DNA from 4 places in the Streptomyces pactum genome. Region 4 is predicted to be linked to each of the others. Evidence: riboswitches for the same ligand, from Rfam matches in the RefSeq annotation. Region 4 holds a riboswitch; each other region holds the start of a gene.

Region 1 (7,558 bases), 6.0 Mb from region 4:
ACCGCACGCTCGAACCGCTCGGCCACCTCGTCCGGATCGGTACCGGGCCGGATGATGTCGTTGCCGCCCGCCGCGAACGAGACCAGGTCGGGCGCGAGTCGGGCGACCCGCGGGACCTGTTCCGCCACGATCTGGTCGAGGAGCCTGCCGCGCACGGCGAGGTTCGTGTACCTGAAGTCGCCCTCGGGGCGCCGGTCGGCCAGCAGCACGGCGAACCGGTCGGCCCAGCCGACGAACGCCCCGTCGGGGCCGGGGTCGCCGACGCCCTCGGTGAAGCTGTCCCCCACCGCCACGTACGACCCGATCACTTCTCTGCTGTCACTCTTCGAATCGTCTGCCACGTCGGCCCATGATTCACCTTGAATGTGACCTACGCGACCGTAGGAACGGCTTGACGGTCGGTGAGAAAGACCACGCCTAAAGTGTTCGTCAATTCCGGAATACGCCGAAGGCCGGACCCGGGGATCGGGGTCCGGCCTTCGGTGGCGCGGGAACTGCGCGCGAAACCCTCGTCAGAGGGAGACGCCGTGCGAGCGCAGGTACGCGATCGGGTCCACGTCCGAGCCGTAGTCCGGCGTGGTGCGGATCTCGAAGTGCAGGTGCGGGCCGGTCACGTTGCCGGTGGCGCCCGAGAGGCCGACCTGCTGACCCGCCGTCACGGACTGACCGGCGGAGACGGAGAGCGAGGACAGGTGGGCGTACTGGGCGTAGTGGCCGTCGGCGAGCTGGATGACGACCTGGTTGCCGTACGCGCCGCCCCAGCCGGCGGAGACGACGGTGCCCGCGCCGACGGCCTTGAGCGAGGTGCCGGTCGGGACGACGAAGTCCGTGCCGGTGTGGTAACCGCTGGACCACATGCTGCCCGTCTGGTGGTACGGGGTACCGACGGCGCCGCCCGGGACGGGCGAGGTGAAGCCGCTGGTGGTGCCGGCGGACTGGGCGCTCGTGTCCGAGGAGTCCGAGGAGGAGGAGGAGGTCTTCGCGGCGTCCGACGACTTCTCGGCGGACTCCGACTTCTCGGCGGACGGCTTCTCGGGCGCGGCGGGCTTCTCGGCCGCCGGCTTCTCCGACTCGGCGGAGGACGACGGGGCGGACTCGGCGGCCCGCTCGCCGATCGAGAGCTTCAGGCCCGGGTGGATCAGCGACGGGTCCGAGCCGACGGCCTCGCGGTTGTCCGAGTACAGCTTCTTCCAGCCGCCGTCGACGTCCTGCTCGTCGGCGATCTTCGAGAGGTAGTCACCGCTCTTGACGGTGTACGTCCGCGAGTCCGAGTTCTTCTCGGCGCTGCCGCCGGCGGCCTTCTTCGCGGCCGTCGGTATGGAGTGCACGGCCTGCTCGGAAACGGACTGCGCGGGAGCGGCCTGGGCGCTGGCGGCACCCATCAGCGGGAGCGCGAGCGCGGCGCCACCGGTTCCGGCGACGGCGATGGTGCGGGTCAGGCGCATGGCCCTGGTACGGCGGTGCTTACCCTTCGCGGGCATGGCGAATTCCTCTCCGGCGCCTACGAGGTGAGCTGTCGGGTGCGAGCTGGAGATGCCCGGCCGCGCCGAGACGCGGCTTTACCCCAAGCCGTTCCGGGAACCGGAACAGGCGGTTGTACCTGTGGGTCCCCCGCTCCTGCCGTGTACGGGTGGTGGATGAGTGCTGGCTCCGGTCGGCGGCAGGATTAGGCGTCCGTCCGGATCGGTGGTGAACGTAAGGGACCAAGACGCACAGGGACAAGCGAGGGGTTCCGTCGGCGGGTGTCCCGATTGATCCTTTACGGGAATCACCGGTCACCCTCCGTCGATTCACGGGGCGCTTTTCAGGCGAACAGCCTGGAAAACCGGCTGGATTACGTGAGCATGACGAGCAACGCACGGTCACGTATATGACGCTGCTCACGCGACGCCTCCCCAGTCCCTTTTATTACAGCGCTAGTTGGAATGAAGGTGCCGATTCGGACAGAAGGCGCAGAAGTGTCGCAGTCGGGCGACTTCGCCCCCTGGGCCCCGGGGTCGTGCCGTATCGTCGAGTGGTGCCCGTCGGCGAGCAGCGCCGGCGGGGCGGAGTGGGAGGAGCCCCCGTGACGCAGCAGGTCCCGTCGACCGAACCCGAGCTGGCCGGCGTGCGCAACTTCCGTGACGTGGGCGGACTGCCGACCGTCGACGGGCGGCGGGTGCGACAGGGCGTGCTGTTCCGCAGTGGTCACCTCGCGCACGCCACCGGGGAGGACGCCGCGTTCCTGGCCTCGCTGGGCCTGCACACCGTCTTCGACTTCCGCAACGCCGCCGACCAGAAGCTCGACGGCCCGGACGTCGAGCTGCCGGGTGTACGCAACGTGAACCTGCCGCTGAGCGATCCGGCCGACGGCGCCGAGTTCTGGAAGATGGTCCGCGACGGCGACCTCGACCAGCTACGCGGGATCCTGGCGGACGGCAAGGGCGTGAACCGGATGATCGAGTCCTACCGCATGATCATCAAGGAGCGCACGGCGGAGCACTCCCGGGTACTGCACGCGCTCGCCGAGGACAGCGTCCCCGCCCTGATGCACTGCGCGGCCGGCAAGGACCGCGCGGGCCTGTCGATCGCGGTCACCCTGCTCGCCCTGGGCGTCGAGCGCGAGGCCGTCGTCGACGACTACCTCAAGTCGAACGCCGCGCACCGCCGCTACAAGGTGCGCCGCAGCGGCTCCGCCGCCTCGGCCTACTCCCCCGAGGTCATGGAGCTGCTCAGCCCCCTCTTCGATGCGCGCGCCGAGTACCTGGCGGCGGCCTTCGAGACCGTCGAGGAGACCTGGGGCGGAGTCGACGCCTACCTGGAGAAGGGCCTGCGGGTCACCCCGGAGACCCGGGAGCGGCTGCGCGAGCGGATGCTGGACTGAGCCACCGGCTCACCGGCTGTTGGCGCCGACCTCGAAGAGCAGGTAGATGAAGGCCGCGAAGACGTGCCCCACGATGAGGTAGATGAAGAGCCGCACCCACAGGGCGCGCGGGAACTTCTCCTGCAGGTTCATGGCGTTCCTCCGGGGGCGGGGTGGACCGGCGTGGTGGCCGGTCCCAGGCACAGTGCGGCCGTCGGGCTCTGCAGCAGGGTGTGGACGAAGAGGAGCTCGACCCCGTCGGCGTCCTGGGCGGCGATCCGGTGCGGGGTCAGCGAGTCGAAGTGCGCGCCGTCGCCCGGACCCAGCGGGTGCACGGTGTCCCCGAGGCGCAGCCGCAGCCGGCCCCGCAACACGTACAGCCACTCCTCGCCGGGGTGCACCCGCACGATGTCGCCCTGCGAGCCGTGCGGCACACGGACCCGCAGGGCCTGCATACCGCGACCGGCGCCGCCGGCCTGCCAGTACGTCCAGCCGCCCGCGAAGGTCGGCTCCATGGCGTCGGCGCGCACGACGGCGTCCCGGTCGGCGGCCGTCTCGCCGAGCAGCTCCGAGACGGTCGTACCGTAGACCCGGGCGAGGGAGAGCAGCATCGGCAGTGAGGGCTGGCGCTGCCCGGTCTCCAGGCGGGAGAGGTGGGCGGGCGACAGCCCGGCCGCACCGGCCGCCGTCTCCAGGGTGAGGGCGGCCCGGCGCCGCAGGGCACGCAACTGGGGCGCCACGACGGACACCGCGTCCGCCGGCGCGTCCGGCGACGGCGGACCGGTCTCAGGAGAGGTCATGCCTCCATTCAGCCCGAAACTTGCCCGCTGGGCAATTTTCTTGCCTCAGAGGCAAAGACGGCACGCGGCCGAAGGCGGCGGCCGGTGACTCCTAACGATTGGCCACCGCCTGCCTGACCAGGGTCTTCCCGAAGTCCCACAGCAGGCCGCCGCCGTTGTGCGCGTCGTCCATCACCTCGGTGAAGGCGTCGACGAACCGGTCCGCGTCCGCCGTGTCGATGATCAGCGGCGGGATCAGTTTGATCACCTCCAGGTGGTCGCCGGACACCTGCGTCAGGATCCGGTGCCGTTGCAGCAGCGGCACCACCACCATCTGCGCGAACAGACCCTTGCGCGCGGTCTGCAGCATCGTCCAGCGGCTGCGCAGCCTCAGCGATCTCGGCCGGCCGAACTCGATGCCGATCATCAGCCCCCGCCCCCGGACGCCGGCGAGCAGCTCGTAGCGGTCCACCAGCTCCGCCAGCCGGGACTTCAGCCGCTCCCCCACCGCGGCGGCGTTCGCGACGATCTCCTCGTTCTCCATCACCGACAGCACGGCGAGCCCGGCCGCCATGGCCTGCGCGTTGGACCCGAAGCTCGCCGAGTGGACCTGAACCCGGTCCATCGACGAGAACACCTTCTGGAAGATCCAGTCCTTGCCCAGCGTGGCCCCCACCGGCACGTATCCGCCGGACAGCGCCTTGGCGACGCACACCAGGTCGGGCTCCACGCCGTCCTCGTGCTGGAAGGCGTAGAACTTACCGGTCCGGCCGAGGCCCGTCTGCACCTCGTCGGCGATCAGCAGCGCCTTGTGCCGGTGCAGCAGCTCCTGTGCGGCGCGCAGATAACCGGGCGGGGCCTCGTGCACACCCTTGCCCTGGATCGGCTCGACGATCAGCGCGGCCACGTCGCCCCGCTTCAGCTCCCGGGCCAGGGCGTCCAGGTCGCCGAGCGGGAGGGCGGTGTCGGGCAGCAGCGGGGCGAAGCCGTCGCGGAAGCCGTCCTCGCCGTTGACGGACAGCGAGCCGGTGGTCAGCCCGTGGAAGGCGTGCGAGCAGTACAGGATCCTCGGCCTGCCGGTCGCGTACCGGGCGAACTTCAGCGCGGTCTCGACCGCCTCCGTACCGCTGTTGCCGAAGAAGACCCGGTCCAGGTGCGGGCTGTAGGAGAGCAGCCTCTCGGCCAGCAGTCCGGGCAGCGGTGGGCAGTCGAAGCGGGTCAGATCGGCCAGCGAGGCGTCGAGGACGTCGTGCAGCGCCTTGCGTACGACAGGGTGGTGGCGCCCCAGGCCCATCACCGCGAACCCGGCGAGCATGTCCAGGTAGTCGTTGCCGTCCGCGTCCCAGAAGTGCGCGCCCTCGGCCCGCTCGTAGACCTTGTCGAAGCCGATGGTGCGCAGCATGCGCGGGAGCTGGTGGTTGAGGTGCCTGGCGTGCAGCTCGTAGCGCTCGGCTCCGCGCTCGGCCAAGAGCGCGGCGAGGTCGAACTCCTTGGTCATTCAGTTCTCTCCTTGCACTGGCATGACGGTCCGTCCGCTCCCGGTCTGTTCCGCGCCGGGTGCCGCGGCATGCTCCTCCACGGCCAGGCTCGCGCTGATCCGGCCGGCGATCTCGACCGGGGTGAGACCGATGTCGGCGAGCACCTCGGCGCGCTTGGCGTGCGCGAGGAACTGCTCCGGGATGCCGAACCGGCGTACGGGTAGGTCGATCCCGGCGTCGCCCAGTGCCAGCGCCACCGCCGAACCGACCCCGGCGGCGCGGCTGTTGTCCTCGACGACGGCCACCAGGCGGTGCCGCACCGCCAGGGGGGCGAGCGCCGGGTCGACGGGCTTGACCCAGCGCGGGTCCACGACGGTGCATCCGGTGCCGCGGGCTTCGAGCAGCTCGGCGGCCCGGAGGCAGACGGGCGCCATCACGCCGACCGCCACCAGCAACACCTCGGGCCGGTCGGCCGTGTGCAGGACGTCCATGCCGCCGACCCGGTCGACGGCCGGCACGGCGGGTGTGACGGACTCCTTGGGGAAGCGCACCAGCGTCGGCGCGTCGTCGACGGCGACCGCCTCGCGCAGTTGGGCGCGGAGTTGGTCGGCGTCGCGCGGGGCGGCGATGCGCAGCCCCGGGACGACCTGGAGGACGGACATGTCCCACATGCCGTTGTGCGAGGGGCCGTCGGCGCCGGTGACGCCCGCCCGGTCCAGGACGAAGGTGACGCCGCAGCGGTGCAGGGCCACGTCCATCAGCAGTTGGTCGAAGGCGCGGTTGAGGAAGGTGGCGTAGACGGCGACGACCGGGTGGAGGCCGCCGGTGGCGAGGCCGGCCGCGGACACGGCGGCGTGCTGCTCCGCGATGCCGACGTCCCACACCCGGTCGGGGAAGCGCTCGGCGAAGGCGGCGAGACCGACCGGGTGCAGCATGGCCGCGGTGATCGCCACGACGTCGTCGCGCTCCTCACCGATCCGGACGATCTCCTCGCCGAACACGGAGGTCCAGGACGGCCCGTTCGAGGGGCTGAGCGGCGCGCAGGTGAGCGGGTCCATCACGCCGACGGTGTGGAAGTGGTCCTCCTCGTCGCGCAGGGCGGGCTCGTAGCCGCGGCCCTTCTGCGTGAGGCAGTGCACCAGCACCGGTCCGTGGAAGCGTTTCGCGCGCCGCAGCGCCGACTCGACGGCCCCGATGTCGTGCCCGTCGATCGGGCCGACGTACTTCATACCCAGGTCCTCGAAGAGTCCCTGCGGCGCGAAGGCGTCCTTGAAGCCCTTCTTGGCGCCGTGCAGGGCCTCGTAGAGGGTGCCGCCGACCACGGGGGTGCGCTGGAGCACGTCCTTGCCCCAGGCCAGTATCCGCTCGTAGCCGTCGGTCGTACGGAGCGTCGCGAGGTGGTTGGCGAGGCCGCCGATGGTCGGGGCGTACGAGCGCTCGTTGTCGTTGACGACGATGATCAGCGGCCGGTCCCGGGCGGCCGCGATGTTGTTCAGCGCCTCCCAGGCCATGCCGCCCGTCAGCGCGCCGTCACCGATGACGGCGACGACGTGGCCCCGCTCCCTCCGCACCTGGCGCGCCTTGGCGAGGCCGTCGGCCCAGCCGAGGACGGTGGAGGCGTGGCTGTTCTCGATGACGTCGTGCTCGGACTCCTCGCGCGAGGGATAGCCGGAGAGCCCGCCCTTCCCTCGCAGCTTGGAGAAGTCCTGGCGCCCCGTCAGCAGCTTGTGCACGTAGCTCTGGTGGCCGGTGTCCCACAGGATGCGGTCGGCCGGTGACTCGAAGACCCGGTGCAGGGCGACGGTCAGTTCCACCACGCCCAGGTTGGGTCCGAGGTGCCCGCCGGTGCGGGCGACCGCGTGCACCAGGAAGTCACGTATCTCGTCGGACAGTTCGCCGAGTTCCGCCTCGGACAGCGCCTTCACGTCGCGTGGTCCCCGGATGGTCTCCAGAATCGTCACGCTCGGGCCCCCTTCGGTCCGTGCTGTTCAGCTCACGGTGACGGCCGGCTCCCCCGCCGCGCCGTCCTTCTCCATCTGCTCGGCGATCTTCATGGCCTCCTCGATGAGGGTCTCCACGATCTTGGACTCGGGGACGGTCTTGACGACCTCGCCCTTGACGAAGATCTGGCCCTTGCCGTTGCCGGAGGCGACGCCGAGGTCGGCCTCGCGGGCCTCGCCGGGACCGTTGACGACACAGCCCATGACGGCGACGCGCAGCGGGACGTCCATGCCCTCCAGGCCGGCGGTGACCTCCTCGGCCAGCTTGTAGACGTCGACCTGGGCGCGGCCGCAGGACGGGCAGGAGACGATCTCCAGGCCGCGCCGGCGCAGGTTCAGCGACTCCAGGATCTGGATGCCGACCTTGATCTCCTCGACCGGCGGGGCCGACAGGGAGACGCGGATGGTGTCGCCGATGCCCTGGGAGAGCAGCGCGCCGAAGGCGACGGCCGACTTGAT
Region 2 (7,558 bases), 3.5 Mb from region 4:
CTTGGGCTTGATCACCAGTCGGTACGCGTCCCGGCCGGCCACCTGCGCGGTGCCGTCGACGGTCACGGACGTGGTGTCGTCGACCGCCTTGAGGGCCTGGTCGGCGAAGTCCTTCGGGGTGACCGGCGCCTCCTTGTGGGGCTGCTCGGCGCTGCCGGACGCGGTCGAGTGGTACACCTCGTTGGACTCGCTGTCGTAGCCCCAGACGTCCTTGCCGTTGTGGATCAGGCTGTACTCGGCGGCGTTCTCCAGCAGGGACAGCTTCTGCCGGTCGGGGCCGTCGGCGGCGACCCGGAGCGTGTGGGTGCCGGAGACCAGCTCGGTGAGCTTGGCCGACGGGTCGGCGGCGGAGCCGTCCTCGTCCCCGCCCGACCCCGGACCACCAGACATTCCGGACATCAGGCCGCTCTCCAGGCCGCCGAGGTCCGGCAGGCCCAGGTCCGTGCTGATCTTGACCGTGCCGGACAACTGCTCGACGTCCGACTTGGCGATCTTCTCGATGAGCTGCTGCGCCGTGATCTCCGGCAGGTCGGGGTCCCCGGAGTCGGCGAGCGCGGGGACGAGCCCGATCGTCGCGGCCGCCACTCCCATCACCGCGACCGGGACGACGTACCGCGCGGCCCTGCGCCGTCCGGACCGCAGGCCCTCGCCCGCCCCGGCGGTCGTGCTGTCGTCGGAATCGATCGGTGCCATTGTGTGCCCTACCTCCGTCGTCGGCGGCGGCTTTCCCACGGCCTCGCACTCGTTCACCCGTGAGCCGCCATTCTCACCCGAATCGGTGAGGATTGGTGTCTTCCGTGGTGTCCATCTGACCAAATCGGCCAACCGGAGTCGTCAGACCGCGGGCTCAACTCCGCATACTCCTGCGGGATGACACGGAGGGGCTGCGGCTCCCCCTGCCCGTAGGGGGCGGATACGCCGCCGGACACTCCCGGCCCGCGGGAGTCGAGGTACGCGGCCGGACACTCCCCGGCCCACAGGAGACGGGGTGCGCACGCCGGACACTCTCCGGCCCACAGGAGACGGGGTGCGCACACCGGACACTCCCCGGCCCACAGGAGACGGGGTGCGCACGCCGGACACTCTCCGCCCACAGGAGGCGAGGTGCACGGTCGGACGCTCCCGGCCTGAAGGGGGCGGGCGGGACGCGCTGCCGGGTGCTCAGCCGGCCCGGTGCACCACGGCGTCGCACAGCTCCACCAGCGCGGACTTCGCCTCGCACTCCCTGAGCGGGGCCAGCGCCGCCCGGGCGTCCTTGGCGTACCGGACCGTGTCCCGCCGCGCCTGCTCCAGCGCGGGGTGGGCGCGCAGCAGGCGCAGCGCCTCCGCGTGCCGCGCGTCGTCGCTCAGGTCGGAGTCCAGCAGCTCGCACAGCGCGATGTCCTCGGCGAGCCCCAGCCGGGCCGCCCGCTCGCGCAGCCGCAGCACCGGGAGGGTCGGGATGCCCTCGCGCAGGTCGGTCCCGGGCGTCTTCCCCGACTCGCGCGAGTCGGAGGCGATGTCCAGGACGTCGTCCGCGAGCTGGAAGGCGACGCCGAGCCGCTCGCCGTACTGGGTCAGCACGTCCACGACCGTCTCGTCGGCGCCGGACATCATCGCGCCGAACCGGCAGGAGACCGCCACCAGCGAGCCCGTCTTGCCGCCCAGCACGTCCAGGTAGTGGTCGACCGGGTCCCGGCCGTCCTGCGGCCCCGCCGTCTCCAGGATCTGGCCGGTGACCAGCCGCTCGAACGCCAGGGCCTGCACGCGGACCGCCTCGGGCCCGAGGTCGGCGAGGATCTGCGAGGCGCGGGCGAACAGGAAGTCGCCGGTGAGGACCGCTACCGAGTTGCCCCAGCGGGTGTTGGCACTGGCCACGCCGCGCCGCACGGCGGCCTCGTCCATCACGTCGTCGTGGTAGAGGGTGGCGAGGTGGGTCAGCTCCACGACGACGGCCGAGGGCACGATGCCGGGGGCGTAGGGGTCGCCGAACTGGGCGGAGAGCATCACCAGCAGTGGCCGAAATCGTTTACCGCCGGCCCGCACCAGGTGCTGGGCGGCCTCCGTGATGAACGGAACCTCACTTTTGGTTGCCTCAAGCAACCCTTCCTCGACCGCAACCAATCCGGCCTGGACATCGGCTTCCAGAGCCTGGTCCCGCACGCTCAGCCCGAACGGCCCGACGACGGTCACGAGGGGTCTCCTGTCTGCTGGTGTCTACTGGCGATTACCTGGTTTGTCGATAGGTCGCTGCCACCACTCAAGTCAGCGTATCCGGTCACCTTTCGATCACCGCTAGCGCCCACCGTTACAGGCCGGTCGGTATCAGATCATGCACAGTATGTTTTTGATCAGGTGATATGAGCACATATTGATCGACATCACCAGGGCCGGAATCCGCCACGAAGATCACATCACTCCTCCCAACGGCCCGCACTCCGAATACGTCACCCACCCGGCTCGCTCCGCGCCCGCCCCGAACGGATGCCCGCACAGCACACGGAAACACCGGACGGAGCGGGGCCGGAGAGGGGGGCGCGCGCGACGGCGGACCCGCCCGGCCGGCGGTCGCCACCCGAAGCCCTCCCACTCTGCGGCCGATTGACTCGCGATTGGCCCTAATGCCCGATTTGCCATTCTTGTTGAGTCAGTGAGTTGACTCACTCCTCCACACCTGTAGGCAACCCCGCCGCCGACCGTGCCCTCCCTTTGCGCCGCAAGCCAGTTGAGCCTTGGCGGCCGCAAAGGATCAAGCGCACCAAACACCCCAGACCAAGGTCAACAGGCGCGTTGGGTGATTCCTGCACTTGTTTCGGACATGTGCTCTCGCATACGTTCCCGGCCTGTCGGGCGGACGCCGAATCCTGCCACCGCCCGGTCACACAGTCATCCGCCAACAAACTCGCAGGCAGGAGCGGGGGACCCAGGTAAGTCGCCGCACCGGTCACCACCGGAGCGGCTCGGGGTGAAGCCGTGCCCGTCAGGGCCCGGCCGGGCACCTCCCCGCCCGAACCCGACAGCTCACCTCGCAGGCGTAAGGAGAGGGACTCAAGCATGTCTGCCAACGGTCAGAACCGTCACGCCCGCACCGCCCGCCTCGCCCGGAAGCTCGCCGTGGCCGGCACCGGCGCCGCCGTGCTCGCCCTGCCGCTCATCGGCGCCACCAGCGCCTCCGCGGCCACTCCGGCCGCCACCACGGCCGCCACGACCGCCACCACGGCGGCGACGACGTACCCGGACAACCTCGACGGCTGGATCCGTGAGTCGCTCGACATCATGGCGCAGCACGGCATCCCCGGGTCGTACGACAGCATCCACCGCAACATCATGCGGGAGTCGTCGGGCAACCCGCTCGCCATCAACAACTGGGACATCAACGCCATCAACGGCACCCCGTCCAAGGGCCTGCTCCAGGTGATCGACCCGACCTTCCAGGCGTACCACGTCGAGGGCACCTCCTGGGACCCGTACGACCCGGTCGCCAACATCACCGCCGCCTGCAACTACGCGGCCGACCGGTACGGCTCGATCGACAACGTCTTCGGCGCGTACTAAGAGGTACCGAAGACCCGCTCGAGGACGACGGCCACGCCGTCGTCCTCGTTCGTCGTGGTGATCTCGTCGGCCACCGCCTTGAGTTCGGGGTGGGCGCCGGCCATGGCGACGCCGTGGGCCGCCCAGTCGAACATGGGGATGTCGTTGGGCATGTCGCCGAAGGCGATCGTCCGCCGCCGGCCCAGCCCCAGGCGCTCGGCGGCCATCGCCAGGCCGGTCGCCTTGGTGATGCCGCACGGCTGGAGCTCCACCGTTCCCGGCCCCGACATCGTGACCGTGGCGAGCGAGCCCACCACCGCGCGCGCCGTCGCCGCCAACTCGTCGTCGGTCAGGTCGGGGTGGCGAAGGAGCACCTTGCTGATCGGCGCGCTCCACAACGCGTCGCGCCGCTCGACCCGCACCGCGGGCAGCGTCGGATGGGGCATCAGGTACCCCGGCTCGATGAGCGTCAGGCCGTCGACGCCGTCCTGGTCGACCGCGGCGTGCACCTGCCCCACCTCGGCCTCGATCTTGCCGAGCGCGGTCTCGGCCAGCTCCCGGTCCAAGGTGACCGACCACAGCATCCGGTGCTCTCCGGCGTCGTACACCTGCGCGCCCTGGCCGCACACCGCGAGCCCGGTGCAGCCGAGGCGGTCGAGCAGGGACCGCACCCGGGGTGCCGGCCGCCCGGTCACCACCAGGTGCCGCGCACCGGCTCCGGCCACCCGCGCCAGTGCGGCCAGCGACCGGTCGGACACGGTGTCGTCGCCGCGGAGCAGCGTGCCGTCGAGGTCGGTGGCGACGAGTGAATAAGCGGTGCGGTCCATGATCAGAGAATACGGACACCGCACCTGTCCGACTCACCCACGATCGCTTCCGAACGAGGACGCGCGAGGTAGGCACGAGTCCGCACGAGTACGGCACAAGTGCGCACGAGGACGCACGTTCGTGTCCGAAACCTGGCACATCATCGGCTTCATCGGCTAAGGCCGGTTAAGGGCCTGTGCACCGGTTGGCAACAACATGGTCCGCTACCTACCGGCCGGGCCGTCCCCGGGGGTACCTTCCTTCTGTCCAGGGGGACTTGATCGGGGGGTCGGGTTGAACAGCGGACGTGTGCGCGTGCTCAGGCCGGAGGAACTGGGCGAGGGGGAACGGGAGCGCTGGCGCGAGCTGCGCGCCAAGTCGGCGGCACCACGCAATCCGTTCATGGAACCGGAGTTCACCGGCGTCGTGGGCCGGGTAAGGCCGCGGGCGCGGGTCGCGGTGGTGTACGACGGTGGTGAGGCGGCCGGTTTCCTGCCGCACGAGCGCGGGCCTCTGGGCCAGGGCCGGGCGATCGGGCTCGGCGTCTCGGACTGCCAGGGCGCGGTGCTGCGCCCGGGCCTCGCCCCGGACACCCGCGAACTGCTGCGGGCCTGCTCCCTGTCGAGCTTCGCCTTCGACAACCTCGAGGCGGAGCAGGGGCTGTTCGTGCCGCACGCCGCCGAGGAGCACACCGCCTACGTCATCGACGTGGAGCAGGGATACGAGGCGTACGAGAGCGCCCTGCGCGACCGGTCGCCGAAGTTCCTGAAGACCACCCTCGCCAAGGAGCGCAGGCTCGGCCGTCAGGCCGGGGAGGTGCGCTTCGTGTTCGACGAGCATGATCCGGCCGCGCTGCGCACGCTCATGGAGTGGAAGTCGGCGCAGTACCGCAGGACGGGACGCCGGGACCGGTTCGCGCAGGAGTGGATCACCCGGCTCGTCGGACGGCTCGCCAGGACCCGGGCGCCGGAGTGCACCGGCACGCTGTCCGTGCTCTACGCCGGCGGCCGGCCGGTCGCCGCCCACTTCGGACTGCGCTCGGCGACGGTCATGGCCTGCTGGTTCCCGGCGTACGACCCCGAGTTCGCCAAGTACTCACCGGGGCTGGTGCTGCATCTGCGGATGGCCCAGGCCGCCGCCGCCGAGGGCATCGGCATGCTCGACATGGGGCGCGGTGCGGCGGAGTACAAGGACTCGCTGAAGACCGGCGGCCTGTCCGTGTACGAGGGGGCGGCGACGCGGGCGGGGGCGGGTGCCGCGCTGCACTGGCTCGGTCGCGAGCCGGCCCGCCGCGCGCACGGCTTCGTACGCGACCGGCCCCGGTTGGCGTCGCTGGCGGTAAGGACGTTGAGGGGCGCGGCCCGGCTGCGCCGGTCATGACGGAGGGCAACCACGAGGGGGTGGGCGCATGGCCGGTGTGCGGCGTGCGCGGCAGCAGACACGGCGGGAGACGGAGCGGGAGATAGAGGGGTTCCTGAGCATCGGGCCGGTGCAGGTCGCCGAGCTGGATCTCGGGGCCGAGGATACGGAGGGTACCGAGATCACGGAGGGTGCCCAGGCTGCGGAGAGGGCCGAGGATACGGCGGTGGCCGAGGGTAGGGAGGGGGCGGCGCTGAGACCCGGGCCGGGTAGTGCTCCGGTGACGTCCGGTGCGGTCTTCCTGCTGGTCAGGCGGGCGGGGGTACCCGTCGGCACCGTACTCGGCCAGGTGCCCGAGGGCGCGGATCCCACCGAGGTGCTGGCCGGGCTCGCCCGGGAGCTGCCGCGCGGGGAGCCGCCCGAGCCGTTGCCCGCGCCGCCCTCCGCCAGCGTCGTGGTCGCCACCCGGGAACGCGCGGACCAGCTAGCCCGCGCGCTGGACTCGCTGCTCGCGCAGGACCACCCGGACTTCGAGATCGTCGTCGTCGACAACGCGCCCGCGACCGAGGACACCCGCGAACTGGTCGAGCGCAAGTACGGCGAGCGGGTGCGGTACTTGTGCGAACCGGTGCCCGGACTCGCCATCGCCCACAACCGGGGCCTCGCGGCCGTACGGGGCGAGGTGGTCGCCTTCACCGACGACGACGTGGTCGCCGACCGGCGCTGGCTCGCCGAGCTGACCGCGCCCTTCGCCGCCGACCCGCGCCTGGGCTGCGCCACGGGGCTGATCCTGCCCGCGCGGCTGCGCACGCCCGCCCAGGTGCTCCTGGAGAGCCACGGCGGCTTCGCGAAGGGGTTCACCCCGCGGACGTACGACCCGGCGCGTCCGCCCGCCGACGAGCCGCTGTTCCCGTTCACCGCCGGCCGCTTCGGCTCCGGCGCCAACATGGCCTTCCGTACGGCGGTGCTGCGGGCGGTCGGCGGCTTCGACCCGGCGACCGGCGCGGGCACGCGCGCCCGGGGCGGCGACGACCTGTACGGCTTCGTCCGCGTCCTCGCCCAGGGGCAGCGGCTGCGCTACACCCCGCGCGCGCTGGTCTGGCACCACCACCGGGAGACCTGGCGGGACCTGGAGACCCAGGCGTACGGCTACGGCGCGGGCCTCACCGCCTACCTCACGGCGATCCTGGTGAACCGGCCCGCGCTGCTGCCGGCCTTCCTCGCCCGGGTGCCGGGCGGGCTGGCACACGCGCGGGGGCTGACCGCCGTACGCGCCACCGGCGGCGGTGCGGACGCGGCGGCGGAGGTGCCGGGCGGGCACGACTCCCGCACCCATCCGTGGCCGCGGCGTCTGTCCCGGTTGCAGCGCCGGGGCATGCTGTACGGCCCCGTCGGCTACCTGCGGGCCCGCCGCGCCCTGCGTACGGTCGGGCTGGAGGCGCGATGAGCGGGGCGGCCGGTGCTCCGGGAGCGGCCCGGGGGCGGGACGGCGTCCCCGCGGCAGGCGGGCCGGGCGGGCACATACCCGTCTTCCTCTACCACGCGGTGATGGACGATCCGCCCTCCTGGATCGCCGAGTTCACCGTCACCCCGAAGGCGTTCGCCGCCCATCTGGACGCGATCGTGGACAGCGGTATGACGCCGGTCACGATCAGCGTGCTCGCCGACCACCTCGCCGGGCGGGCGCCCCTGCCGCCCCGGCCGGTGCTGCTCACCTTCGACGACGGCTTCGCCGACCTGCCCGGTCCCACGGCCGAGGCGCTGGCCGGGCGCGCGCTGCCCGCCACCGCCTATCTCACCACCGGGGCCATCGCCCCGGGCGGTCGCAGTCTGCTGCCCCCGGCCCCGATGATGACCCTGGACAAGGCGGCGGAGCTGG
Region 3 (7,558 bases), 2.1 Mb from region 4:
TGGCGGCACGCGCCGAGGCCGAGGGCACGGACCCGGAGGCGGCACTGAGAGCGGCGGCCCGGGCGTACCGGGACGCGATCAGGGAGGCCGAGGGCACCGGGGGCTGAGGCCGGTGCCGTCCGGGGCCCGCGGCGGGAGGTCACCGGCGCCGCGGACACCTCCGGCGCCCCGGATACGGTCATGGGGTGACCGACCACTCCACGCCCGACCGCCCCGCCCCCGAGCTTTTCACCTGGGAGTTCGCGAGCGACCCCTACCCCGCCTACGCCTGGCTGCGCGAGCACGCTCCGGTGCACCGCACGCGGCTGCCCAGCGGCGTGGAGGCCTGGCTCGTCACCCGGTACGCCGACGCCAAACAGGCCCTCGCCGACCCGCGGCTGTCCAAGAACCCGGCGCACCACGACGAGCCCGCGCACGCCAAGGGCAAGACCGGCATTCCGGGGGAGCGGAAGGCCGAACTCATGACCCACCTGCTGAACATCGACCCGCCGGACCACACCCGCCTGCGCCGGCTGGTCAGCAAGGCGTTCACGCCCCGCCGGGTCGCCGAGTTCGCGCCGAGGGTGCAGGAGCTGGCCGACGACCTCATCGACCGGTTCGCGGCCACCGGCAGCGCCGACCTGATCCACGAGTTCGCCTTCCCGCTGCCCATCTACGCCATCTGCGACCTGCTCGGCGTACCCCGCGAGGACCAGGACGACTTCCGGGACTGGGCGGGAATGATGATCCGTCACGGCGGTGGGCCACGGGGCGGGGTCGCGCGGTCGGTGAAGAAGATGCGGGGCTACCTCGCCGACCTCATCCACCGCAAACGCGCGGCGCTGCCGCCCGAGCCCGGCCCCGGCGAGGACCTCATCTCCGGCCTCATCCGCGCCTCCGACCACGGTGAACACCTCACCGAGAACGAGGCCGCGGCGATGGCCTTCATCCTGCTCTTCGCGGGCTTCGAGACCACGGTCAACCTCATCGGCAACGGCACGTACGCCCTGCTCACCCACCCCGGGCAGCGGGCCCGCCTGCAGACGTCCCTGGCCGCCGGCGAGCACACCCTGCTGGAGACGGGCGTCGAGGAACTCCTGCGCTACGACGGCCCGGTGGAGCTGGCCACCTGGCGCTTCGCCACCCGGCCGCTCACCATCGGCGGGCAGGACATCGCCGCCGGCGACCCCGTCCTCGTCGTCCTCGCCGCCGCCGACCGGGACCCGGAGCGGTTCACGGACCCGGACACCCTGGACCTCTCCCGCCGCGACAGCCAGCACCTCGGGTACGGCCACGGCATCCACTACTGTCTCGGCGCCCCGCTCGCCCGGCTGGAGGGGCAGACCGCCCTCGCCACGCTCCTCACCCGCCTCCCCGATCTGCGCCTGGCCGCCGACCCGGCCGAACTGCGCTGGCGCGGCGGACTCATCATGCGCGGTCTGCGCACCTTGCCCGTGTCGTTCACACCCGTCCCGTCATCGGCGGACAACGGTTCATCGCCGACGCAAAAGTGACACGCGCTCAACTCTGTGATCTTCACGTGATCTGCGCGGCATGAACTTGTGACAAGCGATCATCTGCCTATACGTTCACGAATCAGCGTGGCGCCGAACATCACCCGCCGCGCGCTCCCCGCTGTCTCGTGAAAGGTCGTCGCATGCTCTCCGGGAACGGTCGTCACCGCCGCCCCCGCCAGGCTCCCGCCCTGGTCGTCGCCGCCGGAGTGACCGGCTCCGCCATCGCGATCCCGCTCCTCGGCGCCACCGGCGCCCACGCGGCCGACGGGGCGAACTGGGATCGCGTAGCCGAGTGCGAGACCGGCGGCGCCTGGAGCCAGAACAGCGGCAACGGGTACTACGGCGGCCTGCAACTGTCCCAGGACGCCTGGGAGCGGTACGGCGGCACGGAGTACGCGCCGAGCGCCGACCAGGCCAGTCGCTCCCAGCAGATAAGAATCGCCGAGAAGGTACACGCGGACCAGGGCATCGCCAACTGGCCGACCTGCGGTCTGCTCGCGGGCCTGGGCGACGACTCGGGCTCCGTCATCGGCGGTACGGGTGCGACGGGTGACGGCTCGTCGGAGGGGTCGGAAACTCCCGAGGCGTCGGACGCCCCCGACGCGTCCGGCTCGTCCGGCCTGAACGGCTCGTCCGGCCTGAACGGCTCATCGGGTTCGACCGGGTCGTCGGAGCCCGGTTCCGGCGCGTCTCCCTCGACCCCTTCAGCCGCTGCGTCGCCCTCGTCGTCCTCGTCGTCCTCGTCCGACTCCACGTCGGACAGTGGGGACGATTCGACCAAGTCCGACACGTCGCCCGAATCCGAGCCCACGGGGAGCGCCGGTCCGCAGGGTGCCGACGCGTCTCCGACGGCCTCGCCGGAGGCGGGGGTCGGCGAATCGGACAAGTCGGGTCAGGGTGACGGTTCTTCGTCTCTCACCGACACCGGGCAGTCCGGGGCGGGCAAGCACCGCGGCGGCAGCGCCGACGAGGGCGCGGCGGACGGCCGCGACGCCGAGTCGTCCGGGCGGCACGCCTCGCGCGGTGAGGGCGAGTCGCGGGAGGTCGTGGACGGCTCGTACACGGTCCGTTCCGGGGACAGTCTCTGGGGTATCGCCGACTCCCTCGAGCTCGACGGCGGGTGGCGCTCGCTGTACGCCGGCAACAAGGAGGTCGTCGGCACCGACCCGGACCACATCCTGCCCGGTCAGACGCTCACGGTCACGGGCGAATCGGGCGAAAAGTAGGGGCAGTTCGCGTCACGGTTAGAGGCTGTATGTCCGTTTTGGATCACGTGAGAGATAGGTCTCAGAAGCCGTGATCGTCTTTGAAAATCCGCGGAGTGCGTGTCTACGGTCGTGACCGCTCGCCATCGCGGGCCCCGGCTGCCGCAACGCCGAATCCTGCCAGCGGCCGTCCGGGAACAGTCGTCGCGTCAAGCGCCGAAGGCAGGAGCGGGGGACCCAAGGTAAGTGCCGCACCGGGCAGTTGTGCCGGAGCGGCTAGGGGTGGAGCCGAGTTCCGTGAGGAACCCGGCCGGGCAACTCAACCGGCCCGAACCCGACAGCTCACCTCGCAGGCGTCGGTGAGGGGATCAACCATGCTGTTTTCCGGCAAGGGCAAGCACCGCCGTCCGTCCAAGGCCACCCGTGTCATCGCCGTCGCCGGTGTCACCGGTGCCGCCGTCGCCGCCCCGCTGATGGCGGCCGGCAACGCCTCCGCCGCCACCGCGTCCGAGTGGGACGCCGTCGCCCAGTGCGAGTCCGGCGGCAACTGGTCCATCAACACCGGCAACGGTTACTACGGCGGTCTGCAGTTCTCCGCCTCCACCTGGGCCGGCTACGGCGGCACTCAGTACGCCGCCACCGCCGACCAGGCCAGCAAGGCGCAGCAGATCGAGATCGCCGAGAAGGTGCTCGCGGGCCAGGGCAAGGGTGCCTGGCCGGTCTGCGGCACCGGTCTGTCGAACGCCGCGTACACCGGCGGCGGTTCCTCGGCCGGCTCCGACTCGTCCGGCTCGTCCGAGTCCTCCGGCTCCGCGCAGTCCTCGGGCTCCGCGCAGTCCTCCGGCTCCTCGGACAGCCGCGAGAGCGAGCAGAAGGCCTCCCGCTCCGCCGAGCGTCCGGCCGCCGAGAAGAAGACCGTCACCACCCCGACCGGCAAGAAGGTCGAGAAGGGCGACGGCGAGTACAAGGTCGTCAAGGGCGACACCCTCAGCTCGATCGCCGAGGAGCACGACGTCAAGGGCGGCTGGGCGAAGCTGTTCAAGCTGAACGACGACATCGTCGACGACGCCGACCTGATCTACCCGGGTCAGCAGCTCCACCTGAAGTAAACGGCGGTCCCCCCTTGCTCCCGTCCCGGTGCGTGTTCCCCCGTACGCACCGGGACGGGCTTTTTACGCCTCGGCCACGCTCCGGCCTCCCCCCGGCCTCCCCTCGACCTCGCCCCGGTTTCCGGAAACGTCTTTGTTCCGTTCGGAAACAATTTACTCTCGGTTCTGTCCAGCGGGTGGGCGATCGGCTGGCCGATCGCCCGGAGCCGGTTAGGCTCGGTCCCGCAGAGCCGCTGCGGTCCCGCGGGCCCGCGCGTCACACCGAAGCGTCACATTGAAGAAGGAGATGCTCGTGCCGTCCATCGACGTCGTCGTAGCCCGGGAAATCCTGGACTCCCGAGGCAACCCCACGGTCGAGGTCGAGGTCGGCCTCGACGACGGCAGCACGGGTCGTGCCGCCGTTCCGTCCGGCGCCTCCACCGGCGCCTTCGAGGCCATCGAACTGCGTGACGGCGATGCGGGCCGTTACCTGGGCAAGGGCGTCGAGAAGGCCGTCCTGGCCGTCATCGAGCAGATCGGCCCGGAGCTCGTCGGCTACGACGCCACCGAGCAGCGCCTGATCGACCAGGCCATGTTCGACCTGGACGCCACCGACAACAAGGGCTCGCTGGGCGCCAACGCCATCCTCGGCGTCTCGCTCGCCGTGGCCCACGCCGCCTCCGAGGCCAGCGACCTGCCGCTCTTCCGCTACCTGGGCGGCCCCAACGCGCACCTGCTGCCGGTGCCCATGATGAACATCCTGAACGGCGGGTCGCACGCCGACTCGAACGTGGACATCCAGGAGTTCATGATCGCCCCGATCGGCGCGGAGTCCTTCTCCGAGGCCCTGCGCTGGGGCGCCGAGGTCTACCACACGCTGAAGAAGGTCCTGAAGAACAAGGGCCTGGCCACCGGCCTCGGCGACGAGGGCGGCTTCGCCCCGAACCTCGGCTCGAACCGCGAGGCCCTCGACCTCATCCTCGAGGCGATCAAGGAGGCCGGCTACACCCCCGGCGAGCAGATCGCCCTCGCGCTCGACGTCGCCGCGTCCGAGTTCTACAAGGACGGCTCCTACACCTTCGAGGGCAAGGAGCGCACGGCCGCCGAGATGACCGAGTACTACGCCGAGCTGGTCGCGGCGTACCCGCTGGTCTCCATCGAGGACCCGCTGTTCGAGGACGACTGGGACGGCTGGAAGGCCCTCACCGACAAGCTGGGCGACAAGGTCCAGATCGTCGGCGACGACCTGTTCGTCACCAACCCGGAGCGCCTGGCCCGCGGCATCGACGAGGGCGCCGCCAACGCCCTGCTGGTCAAGGTGAACCAGATCGGTTCGCTGACCGAGACCCTGGACGCCGTGGAGCTGGCCCAGCGCAACGGCTTCAAGTGCATGATGTCCCACCGCTCCGGCGAGACCGAGGACGTCACCATCGCCGACCTGGCCGTCGCCACCAACTGCGGCCAGATCAAGACCGGTGCCCCGGCCCGCTCCGAGCGCGTCGCCAAGTACAACCAGCTCCTGCGCATCGAGGAGATCCTCGACGACGCCGCGGTGTACGCCGGCCGCAGCGCGTTCCCCCGCTTCAAGGGCTGAGTACCGCTCTTGCAGGAAGCGTCGTACGTACGTCCCCGTACCCGGTCCCGTACCGTGTGCGGGGACGTACGCACGTATGACGGCCATGACGACGTATGACGACGCAGGACGCGACGCATGAAGGTGGACGGGAGGCGGGGACATGGCGGTGAAGGACCGGGACCGTTTCTCCACCGCGACCAGGATCCGGATCATCGGGGAACAGACCGCGGCCCGGGTCTACCGCTCGCAGACCAAGCGCCAGGCCCGCCGCTCCCGGCTGACCGGCCGGGCCGCGCTGCTCGCGATGGTGCTCTGCTCCCTCGTCGTGGCGCTCGCCTACCCGATACGGCAGTACGTCGCCCAGCGCGCCGAGATCGCCGACCTGCGGCGGGAGCAGCAGGAGACCCGTGACCGAGTCGAGGACCTGCGCGACCTCAAGGCGCGCTGGCAGGACGACGCCTACGCCGAACAGCAGATCCGGCTGCGGCTGCACTACGTGATGCCGGGGGAGACGGGGTTCGTCGTCGTCGACCCGGACGCGGCCAAGCAGGCCCGCGCCGAGGCCGGCGGGGCCGACCGCCCCTGGTACCGGAACGTCTGGGACGGGGTCGACAAGGCCGACGCCGCCGCCCGCCGGCCGTGAACCGACCGCGCCGGCAGTGACTCAACAGGAAGACCAGCAGAAGACAGTCATGCAGACTCCCCCGCCGACCACCCCGCGCACCGAGCCCACCGACGCGGACGTCGAGGCCTTCAAGCAGCAGCTCGGGCGCCCCCCGCGCGGCCTGCGGGCCATCGCGCACCGCTGCCCCTGCGGACAGCCGGACGTCGTGGAGACGGCACCGCGGCTGCCCGACGGCACGCCCTTCCCCACGCTGTACTACCTGACGTGCCCGAAGGCGGCCTCCGCGATCGGCACGCTGGAGGCGAACGGCGTGATGAAGGAGATGACCGAGCGCCTGGCCGCCGACCCGGAGCTGGCCGCCGCCTACCGCGCCGCGCACGAGGACTACGTCCGGCGCCGCGACGAGATCGAGGAGCTGACCGGCTTCCCGAGCGCGGGCGGCATGCCGGACCGCGTGAAGTGCCTGCACGTGCTGGTCGCCCACTCGCTGGCGGCCGGGCCGGGCGTCAACCCGCTGGGCGACGAGGCGATCGCGATGCTGCCGGAGTGGTGGCGCAAGGGACCGTGCGTGTCCCCCAAGGACCTCGCCGACCCCAAGGACCTCACCGACTCCGAGAACCTCACGGACCTCACGGACCTCACGGACGAGGAGGACGGCAAGTGACCCGTGTCGCCGCCATCGACTGCGGTACGAACTCCATCCGGCTCCTGGTCGCCGACGCCGACCCGGCCACCGGCGAGCTGACCGACCTGGACCGCCGCATGACCATCGTGCGGCTCGGGCAGGGCGTCGACCGCACCGGGCGGCTGGCGCCCGAGGCGCTGGAGCGGACCTTCGCCGCCTGCCGCGAGTACGCCGAGGTCGTCAAGGGGCACGGCGCCGAGCGGCTGCGCTTCGTGGCGACCTCCGCCTCCCGCGACGCGGAGAACCGGGACGACTTCGTGCGCGGGGTGCTGGACATCCTGGGCGTGGAGCCGGAGGTCATCTCCGGCGACCAGGAGGCCGAGTTCTCCTTCACCGGTGCCACGAAGGAACTGCGCGGGCGGGACCACCTCGACAAGCCCTACCTGGTCGTCGACATCGGCGGCGGCTCGACCGAGTTCGTCGTCGGCGACGACCACGTGCGCGCCGCCCGCTCCGTGGACGTCGGCTGCGTGCGGATGACCGAGCGGCACCTGGTGCACGACGGCGCGGTGACCGACCCGCCCACCGAGGCGCAGGTCGCGGCGATGCGGGGCGACATCGAGGCCGCCCTGGACCTCGCCGAGGAGACCGTGCCGCTGCGCGAGGCGCGCACGCTGGTCGGGCTGGCCGGGTCCGTGACGACGGTGTCGGCGATCGCGCAGGAGCTGCCGGAGTACGACTCGGCCGCCATCCACCACTCCCGGGTCACCCGCGCGCGGGTCCGGGAGATCAGCGACTGGCTGCTGCGGTCCACCCACGCCGAGCGCGCGGCCGTCCCCTCCATGCATCCGGGGCGCGTCGACGTGATCGGGGCGGGGGCGCTCGTACTGCTCTCGATCATGGAGCGGACCGGCGCGGAGGAGGTCGTCGTGAGCGAGCACGA
Region 4 (7,558 bases):
CGGCGAGGAAGACGTGCTCCAGGCCCTCGGGGGACATGTCGACGAGGAGCTTCGCCAGCCGCACGGCGGGCTCGTGGGTGAGCCCGCCGAACATCACGTGGCTCATCCGCCCGAGCTGCTCGCGCGCGGCCTCGTTCAGCACCGGGTGGTTGTAGCCGTGGATCGCCGACCACCAGGACGACATGCCGTCGACGAGCTCGCCCGCGCCGTCGGCGGGCCGCAGCCGCACCCCGCTCGCCGACTCCACGACGAGCGGGTCCTGCCGGCCGGGCATGGGGCCGTACGGATGCCAGACGTGCCGCCGGTCGATGGCCAGCAACTCGTCCACGGTCAGGGCGGGCTCAGGCATTGGGCGCGAGGTCCGTTCCGGCACCGCGGCGGCGCACGGCGACCAGGTCCCTACGGGCCTCGCCGGCCACCGCCGGTTCGGCGGCCGGAGCCGAGCCGCAACCCCCCGCGGCCGGAGCGGAGCCGCAGCCCTCCTCGGCCGGAGCGGAACCGCAGGCTCCGCCGCCCTCGTGCGACCCGCAGGTCCCGTCGCCCCCGTGCGACCCGCAGCCGCCGCCGTCTGCCGTCGCCCGGTGTTCCGGCAGGGTCACCTGGCCGGCGCCCTCCACCTCGAAACCGGCGTCCGCGATCATCTCCAGGTCGGCATGGCCCGCCTGCCCCTCACTGGTGAGGTAGTCGCCGAGGAAGATGGAGTTGGCCAGGTTCAGGGCGAGCGGCTGCATCGTGCGCAGGTGGACCTCGCGCCCGCCCGCGATGCGCACCTCGACGTCCGGGCAGACGAACCGCGTCATCGCCAGGATGCGCAGGCACCGCTGCGGGGTGAGGTGCCACTCCTTGGCCAGCGGCGTGCCCTCCATCGGGATCAGGAAGTTGACCGGCACCGAGTCCGGGTCCAGCTCGCGCAGCGAGAAGACCACGTCGACCAGGTCCTCGTCGCTCTCGCCCATGCCCGCGATCAGCCCCGAGCAGGCGGACAGCCCGGCGGCGTGCGCCTTGGTCACCGTGTCCACCCGGTCGGCGTACGTGTGCGTGGTCGTGATGTCCCCGTACGTCGCCTCGGACGTGTTGAGGTTGTGGTTGTAGGCGTCCGCGCCCGCCTCACGCAGCCGCTCCGCCTGGCCGTCGGAGAGCAGGCCCAGGCAGGCGCACACCTCGACGGCCTCGTTCTGCTCCTTGATCGCCTTGATGGTGTCCGAGACCCGGTCCACGTCCCGGTCGGTCGGGCCGCGTCCGCTGGCCACCAGGCACACCCGCTTGGCGCCCCCGGCCACGCCCGCCGCGGCGGCCTGGGAGGCCTGGTCGGGCCTCAACCAGGTGTACTTGAGGATCTCGGCCTTGGAGCCGAGCCGCTGCGAGCAGTAGGAGCAGTCCTCGGGGCACAGGCCGGACTTGAGGTTGACGAGGTAGTTGAGCTTCACCCGTCGGCCGAACCAGTGACGGCGTACCTTGCCGGCCGCGGCCACCACATCGAGCAGGTCGTCGTCGGAAGTGGCGAGGACGGCAAGAGCCTCCTCGCGGGTCGGCGACTCGCGCCGAAGCCCCTTGTCCACCAGCGTGTTCAGCAGGTCCATGAGAGCCGATCCTGTCTTAAGGGGCCGCCCGGGGCCAAGGAGAGTTCGCACAACACTGACAGATCGCCGTGTGGGTATCGCCACACCTCGCGGGGGCCGTCGTGCCGCTAATGTCTGTCCACTGCCTACAAAACTCCGGAGGACCGACCCATGGCGTTCGGCTGGATCGACGAGCAGGCCCGGGCGCGCCGCGGGGCCGGGCTCGTACGCGTTCTGCGCCCCCGCCCGGCCGACTCGCCGCTGCTGGACCTCGCGAGCAACGACTACCTCGGACTGGCCCGGCACCCGGAGGTCACCGAGGGTGCGGTGCGGGCCGCGCGGGCCTGGGGCGCCGGCGCGACCGGTTCCCGGCTGGTGACCGGCACGACCGAACTGCACGCCGAGCTCGAACGCGAGCTGGCCGCCCACTGCGGCTTTGAGGCCGCGCTCGTCTTCTCCTCCGGCTACGCGGCCAACCTCGCCGCGGTCACCGCGCTGGCGCCGCACGGCTCCCTCGTCGTCTCGGACGCGGGCAACCACGCCTCGCTGATCGACGGCTGCCGGCTCGCGCGCGGGACGACCCAGATCGTGGCGCACGCCGACCCGGACGCCGTGCGCAAGGCGCTGGGGACGCACGACGGGCCGGCCGTCACCGTCTCCGACACGGTCTTCTCGGTGGACGGGGACGCGGCCCCCCTCGCCGCCCTCGCCGAGGCGTGCCGGGAGCACGGCGCCGGGCTGGTCCTCGACGACGCCCACGGCCTCGGTGTGCTCGGCGACGGCGGCCGGGGCGCCCCGCACGCGGCGGGGCTCGCCGGCGCCGACGACGTCGTCGTGACGGTGACGCTGTCCAAGTCGCTCGGCAGTCAGGGCGGTGCCGTGCTCGGCCCCGCCCGGGTGATCGAGCACCTGGTCAACGCGGCCCGGACGTTCATCTTCGACACCGGCCTCGCCCCCGCGGCGACGGGCGCGGCGCTGGCGGCGCTCACCCTGCTGCGCCGCGAGCCGGAGCGAGCGGCGCGGGCACGCGCGGTGGCGGCCGAACTGCACGCGCGTCTGACCGCGCTGGGGCTTTCCGCGGTACGTCCGGACGCCGCGGTCGTCTCGGTGCGCGCCCCCTCCCCGGAGGGGGCCGTACGGTGGGCGGCCGACTGCCGTGCGGCCGGCCTGTCCGTGGGCTGCTTCCGTCCTCCTTCCGTACCCGACGGCATCTCACGGCTCAGGCTGACCGCTCGTGCGGACCTCTCCGGGGAGCAGATCGAACGCGCTGTACGGGTGATCGGCGAGACGCGACCATGAGTCGGCGTGACACGGCCGTGTGCCGCCAGGCGATGTACCGGGTCAGCGGCGGTCGATCCCGGCCGTGAACGACGCCCAGCTCTCGGGGGAGAAGAGCAGCGCGGGTCCCGCCGGGTTCTTGGAGTCGCGCACGGCGAGCAGTCCGGCGCGGGGGCCGGCCGACGGCCGGGCCGTCTCCACACAGTTGTTCGCTCCGGTGCTGTAGCTGCTGCGCAGCCACCGCACGCCGGGCAGATCGGTACTGGCAGGGATGTTCCGGGAAAGTGGGGACATGGAGCCTGGCATGGTGCCTCCTTACGCGCCTGCCGCTGTCGCGGCGATGAAGTCCAACGAGTCCTCGGGCGAAAGGGCATGGATCAGAAGGGCGTTGAAGGCCTCGGTGTAGGCCTCTAGGTCTTCTTTCCGTTCGAGATGCAGGCTACTCGTCAAGTGGTCGAGAACAACCACGTCCAGATCAGAAGTGCTCGAAAAGGAGAAGATTACGAAAGGGCCGGTGACACCGATGTGCGCCCCGGCGGCGAACGGCAACACCTGGAGCCGGACATGGGGGAGACGGGCGGCCTCGACCAGTCGCGCGAGCTGGCGGGCCATGACGCCGGGACCGCCCACCTCCCGGCGCAGCACCGCCTCGTCCAGGACCGCGCTCAGTCGAAGCGGCGGCTGCGCCCGCAGCACGTCCTGCCGGGCCAGCCGGACCTCGACCAGCGTGTCCAGCCGCTCCTCCGGCAGCCCGTCCGCCGCGGCGCGCGTCACCGCGCGGGCGTACTCCGGCGTCTGCAGCAGCCCCGGGACCACCGTGGTCTCCAGCGTGCGCATCGCGCTCGCCTGGGACTCCAGGCTGATGAAATCCCGGTAGGTCGGCGGCAGTACCCCGCGGTAGGCGTGCCACCAGTGGTTGCGGCCCCCCGCGTCGTCGGAGCCCGCCAGCATCACCAGCAGCTCGCGCAACTGGTCGTCGTCCACGCCGTAGGCGTCCAGCAGTATCCGCACGTCGGCCGGTTTCGCCCCGCTCGTCCCGGTCTCGATCCGGCTGACCTTCGACTGGTGCCAGCCCACCAGCCGGGCCGCCTCGCCGCTGGTGATCCCCGCCGACGTGCGCAGGGCGCGCAGTTCCGCGCCCAGCTTCCGGCGGCGCACCACGGGACCGTGCTGCATGGGCCACTCCCTTACTCCCTATGGGCCGCCCAAATACGCTCTGCCGTCGCAGAGTTCACCGCTTCGAGCGACAGATATATGCATATCTTGGTGGATCGCCGCCCTTCACGAGCCTTGTGATGGCACTCTGGCGGCGAAGCACCAGTCCGGGACCGTACTCGAACCATCCGCTCCGTGTCCGGCTGCGGTCCCGTGGGAAAGGGACGACGTGGCCATGGCAGACCATCTGGAAGCATCCGTCACTCTGCCGAGCGATCCCGCCTCGGTGGCCGCCGCGCGTACCTATGTGGTCGGCACACTGGCGGAGTGGGGCCTGCCGCCGGACACCGAGGTGTCCGACACCGTCCGGCTCATCGTCTCCGAGCTGACGACCAACGCGGTCCAGCACACGTTCGGACAGTCACCCACCTTCACCGTGGACCTCGTGCTCGACCGTGACGAGCGGCTGCGCATCGGCGTGACCGACAGCCATCCGCGGTTTCCCAAACGCCTGCCCGCCGCCGTCCAGCAGGACAACGGCCGGGGCATGGTGATCATCCGCTGGCTGACGGCGGAATGCGGCGGCAAGCTGAGAGTGCGGCCCACCCGCGAGGGCGGCAAGACCATCTCCATCGAACTGCCCTGGGCGGCGCCGGGCGATCCGGTGCCCGCCGAGCCGGCGGCCACGGCCGTCGGACGGGCCGCGGGAAGTCAGGAGACCCAGCGGTGAGGCGCCGCCGACGGCAGGCGTGCCCCCGGCGGATACCGCGCACCCGAGGGGGTGACGGCGGGTCAGGACGCCGTCACGGCCCTCGGGCGGGCTACTTGACCCGGCCGTACCAGACGCTGCCGGTCCAGATCTTCTGCAGACGCACCACGTCCCCGGTCTTCGGGGCGTGCCAGATCCTGCCCTTCCCGGCGTAGATGCCGACGTGGTAGACGCTGCGGCCCGAGTGGAAGAACACCAGGTCCCCGGCCTTGCGGTTCTTGGCGGAGATGTGACGGGTCTTGTTGTACTGCTGGGCCGCGGTGCGCGGCAGCTTCTTGCCGGCCTTCTTGAACGAGTACAGGGTCAGGCCGGAGCAGTCGAACCTGCGTGGTCCGACGGCGCCCCATTTGTAGGGTGAACCCTTCTTGGAGGCCGCGATCTTGAGGGCCTTGGTCGCGTGGCTCGCGGCGGCCGCCTCGGAGGCGACACCGGGGACCACGACCGATCCGCCCACGGCGGCGAGGGTGAGGGCCGAGGCCGTACCGGCACGGACCATCAGCGACGGGACACGATTGAGCGCGGACATGCGCAACCCTTCGTCAGCCGCCTGTGAAGGATGACCTGTCGGATTCGGGCTGGCGAAGTTGCCCGGCCGCACGAGTGCGGCTTCACCCCAAGGGCTGCTCGGCCCGGCGCCTCTCCCGCGGAGATGACCGTTCCGGCGACCCGTCGTGCTCGGGTCCTCCACTCCTGCCGATCCACTCCTGTCGACCGGTCGTCCGGGCGGCGGCAGGACTCGGCGTCCGCCCGGACCGCCCCGCCGCTGCGGCGGGGGCTTGTCGTCAGTCACGGATCTTGTCCCGACCCAGGGGAAAATCCCAACGGAACGTGCCCTTTGTGTTGTTACTCACCACTCACCCGTTCGGGTGGACGCCGCTGTGTTCGAGCCATCGGTGAGCGCGTGGCCGACACCGGGACCAGCGGCGCAGTGGCTCGTTCCGCCGTCCGGGCCCGCGGGTCGCGCAAGCCCGGCCGGTCGGAAACCGGAGGTGTTCCTACGCCGGAAGGGGGTACGCCATTTGGTTCGTTTCGACTCCGGGTGCCTCAACCGTCGGAAGGCGGCGGAAGACCGACGCGTGCCGTCCGCCGTTCACCGTCCAGCACGCGCGGCGCCCGGGCCAGCGTGGCGGCGTGCAGGTCCGTCTCGCCCCGCCCGTGCATCAGCGCCAGTGCGTCGCGCAGGGCGGTCGCCTTGCCGACCAGCGCCTGGGCGGCCCGCAGCCCGCGGTAGGTGCCGCCGTCCCGCGCGGGGTTGATGCGTCCGAGCAGGTCGACGACGTCCAGGTACCGGTCGATCACCTCGGCTTCGGCGCGGGTCAGGGCGGGCAGGGGCGGCAGTTCCGGTGGCAGCATCGGCGGATCACCTCGCGCCGGGCGCCGTGGACGGGACCCCCCGGCCGGACGTCGGTGAGCCGCCGCGCGTGCGCTGTCGCAGCGTGCCGCCGAGCAGGACCGCGCCCAGGCCCAGCACCGCCCACCAGGTGAGCGTGAGCGCGGGGCCGGCGGCCGCGGCGCCGTCGAAGAAGGACACCGAGCGCAGCAGTGAGCCGCCCGCGCCCGGCGGCAGCCACTGGCCGATCGCCCCGGCAGGCTGCGGCAGCATCTCCGGCGCCGAGGACGCCGCGGAGAACGGGTTGCCCAGCAACATCATCACCGCACCGCCCAACGCGAGACCCGCGCGGCCGAGCAGTGCGGCCAGCCCGGCGATGCCCGCGCCCACGGCCAGGGCCGACAGCCCGAACACGCCGGCCACGGCCCACCAGTCACCGGTGACCACGCCGAGCCAACTGTGCGCGACCGATGCCGCGACCAGGCCGGTCAGCGCGGCGGCGCCGACCAGCGCGACGACCGTGCCGACGCCGCGCAGCCCCAGCAGGGAAGTGAGCGCGCCCGTCGCGATCCCGGCCAGCGCCAGGGGCAGCACGCTCGAGCTCAGTGCCGCTCCGCGCGGATCCGCCCGGGGAGCGGGCACCACGTCGAGGACCTGGACCGGGGTCCCCGTCGCGGACGCCTGCCCGGCTACCGCCTGCCGCAGCAGTTGGGCGACGGCGGGGCTCGCCGCGGACGCCGTGAGCAGCTTGGGGCCACCGTCGGCGGCGACCACCGCGCCGTACACGGCCCGGTCCTCGATGGCGTGCCGGGCCTCGGCCTCGTCGGCGTAGCGGTGGATCTCGAAGGCACCCTCGCGCTGGGTGAGCCGCCGCTCCACCTGCCCGACCGCGGTGGTCGGCCCCGCCACGCCGAGTGGCAGATCGCGGGGCGCCGTACGGGCGGCCGGCCAGGCGAAGGCCCACAGCGCCAGCGCCACCAGCACGGGGACCAGGACGATCACGGCGATCAGGCGTCGGCTGTCCATGGCGGCTCCTCTAAAAAGAAGGATCGTTCGTTTTGGCTGTGTCACCACCGTGCGACCGTGTCGGCGTCCTTGTCAAGAAGGAACGTTCGTTTTAAGTTAGGTCCATGGCACGCGTATCCCAGGCTCACCTCGACGCCCGCCGCCGGCAGATCCTCGACGGCGCCGCGCTCTGCTTCGCCCGTAACGGCTTCCACGCCACGTCGATGCAGGACGTGCTGAAGGAGGTCGACCTCTCGGCCGGGGCCGTCTACCGCTACTTCAGCGGCAAGGAGGAGCTGATCGAGGCCATCGCCACCGAGGTGCTGGGCGCCATCCGCGACGTGTACGAACGTGCCGCTCGGGAGAGCCCGCCGCCCATGCCCGACGAGCTCATCGCCCGCACCCTGGCGCACATGATGCGCGAGCGGCCGGCGGTGACGGACGGCGGTGAGTGGCTGTTCC

Evidence for each region. A riboswitch is a leader RNA that binds a small molecule or an ion and turns the genes downstream of it on or off. The one in region 4 is predicted to bind cyclic di-AMP.
Region 1: another riboswitch for cyclic di-AMP. It lies ahead of B1H29_RS05400 (M23 family metallopeptidase); the one in region 4 lies ahead of B1H29_RS31340 (C40 family peptidase).
Region 2: another riboswitch for cyclic di-AMP. It lies ahead of B1H29_RS15395 (transglycosylase SLT domain-containing protein); the one in region 4 lies ahead of B1H29_RS31340 (C40 family peptidase).
Region 3: another riboswitch for cyclic di-AMP. It lies ahead of B1H29_RS21965 (transglycosylase family protein); the one in region 4 lies ahead of B1H29_RS31340 (C40 family peptidase).

What each region holds. Positions count from the first base shown of each region.
Region 1 is NZ_CP019724.1:1,266,454-1,274,011, forward strand. Features, by position in the region: gene B1H29_RS05395 (SGNH/GDSL hydrolase family protein) at 1-308, opposite strand, end outside; gene B1H29_RS05400 (M23 family metallopeptidase) at 513-1,481, opposite strand; cyclic di-AMP (ydaO/yuaA leader) riboswitch at 1,484-1,643, opposite strand; gene B1H29_RS05405 (tyrosine-protein phosphatase) at 2,066-2,863, shown strand; gene B1H29_RS05410 (DUF6126 family protein) at 2,873-2,995, opposite strand; gene B1H29_RS05415 (helix-turn-helix domain-containing protein) at 2,992-3,642, opposite strand; gene B1H29_RS05420 (aspartate aminotransferase family protein) at 3,734-5,119, opposite strand; gene dxs (1-deoxy-D-xylulose-5-phosphate synthase) at 5,120-7,060, opposite strand; gene ispG (flavodoxin-dependent (E)-4-hydroxy-3-methylbut-2-enyl-diphosphate synthase) at 7,088-7,558, opposite strand, start outside.
Region 2 is NZ_CP019724.1:3,713,108-3,720,665, forward strand. Features, by position in the region: gene B1H29_RS15385 (LolA family protein) at 1-693, opposite strand, end outside; gene B1H29_RS15390 (polyprenyl synthetase family protein) at 1,162-2,172, opposite strand; cyclic di-AMP (ydaO/yuaA leader) riboswitch at 2,861-3,028, shown strand; gene B1H29_RS15395 (transglycosylase SLT domain-containing protein) at 3,034-3,534, shown strand; gene B1H29_RS15400 (HAD family hydrolase) at 3,531-4,340, opposite strand; gene B1H29_RS15405 (GNAT family N-acetyltransferase) at 4,615-5,700, shown strand; gene B1H29_RS15410 (glycosyltransferase) at 5,729-7,126, shown strand; gene B1H29_RS15415 (polysaccharide deacetylase family protein) at 7,228-7,558, shown strand, end outside.
Region 3 is NZ_CP019724.1:5,147,157-5,154,714, forward strand. Features, by position in the region: gene B1H29_RS21950 (nucleoside triphosphate pyrophosphohydrolase) at 1-107, shown strand, start outside; gene B1H29_RS21955 (cytochrome P450 family protein) at 186-1,493, shown strand; gene B1H29_RS21960 (transglycosylase family protein) at 1,637-2,722, shown strand; cyclic di-AMP (ydaO/yuaA leader) riboswitch at 2,906-3,072, shown strand; gene B1H29_RS21965 (transglycosylase family protein) at 3,076-3,810, shown strand; gene eno (phosphopyruvate hydratase) at 4,103-5,383, shown strand; gene B1H29_RS21975 (FtsB family cell division protein) at 5,526-6,008, shown strand; gene B1H29_RS21980 (DUF501 domain-containing protein) at 6,058-6,654, shown strand; gene B1H29_RS21985 (Ppx/GppA phosphatase family protein) at 6,651-7,558, shown strand, end outside.
Region 4 is NZ_CP019724.1:7,235,621-7,243,178, forward strand. Features, by position in the region: gene B1H29_RS31310 (adenosylmethionine--8-amino-7-oxononanoate transaminase) at 1-349, opposite strand, end outside; gene bioB (biotin synthase BioB) at 342-1,580, opposite strand; gene B1H29_RS31320 (8-amino-7-oxononanoate synthase) at 1,731-2,858, shown strand; gene B1H29_RS31325 (DUF397 domain-containing protein) at 2,901-3,131, opposite strand; gene B1H29_RS31330 (helix-turn-helix domain-containing protein) at 3,153-4,013, opposite strand; gene B1H29_RS31335 (ATP-binding protein) at 4,228-4,722, shown strand; gene B1H29_RS31340 (C40 family peptidase) at 4,814-5,287, opposite strand; cyclic di-AMP (ydaO/yuaA leader) riboswitch at 5,291-5,435, opposite strand; gene B1H29_RS31345 (hypothetical protein) at 5,806-6,114, opposite strand; gene B1H29_RS31350 (ABC transporter permease) at 6,122-7,117, opposite strand; gene B1H29_RS31355 (TetR/AcrR family transcriptional regulator) at 7,222-7,558, shown strand, end outside.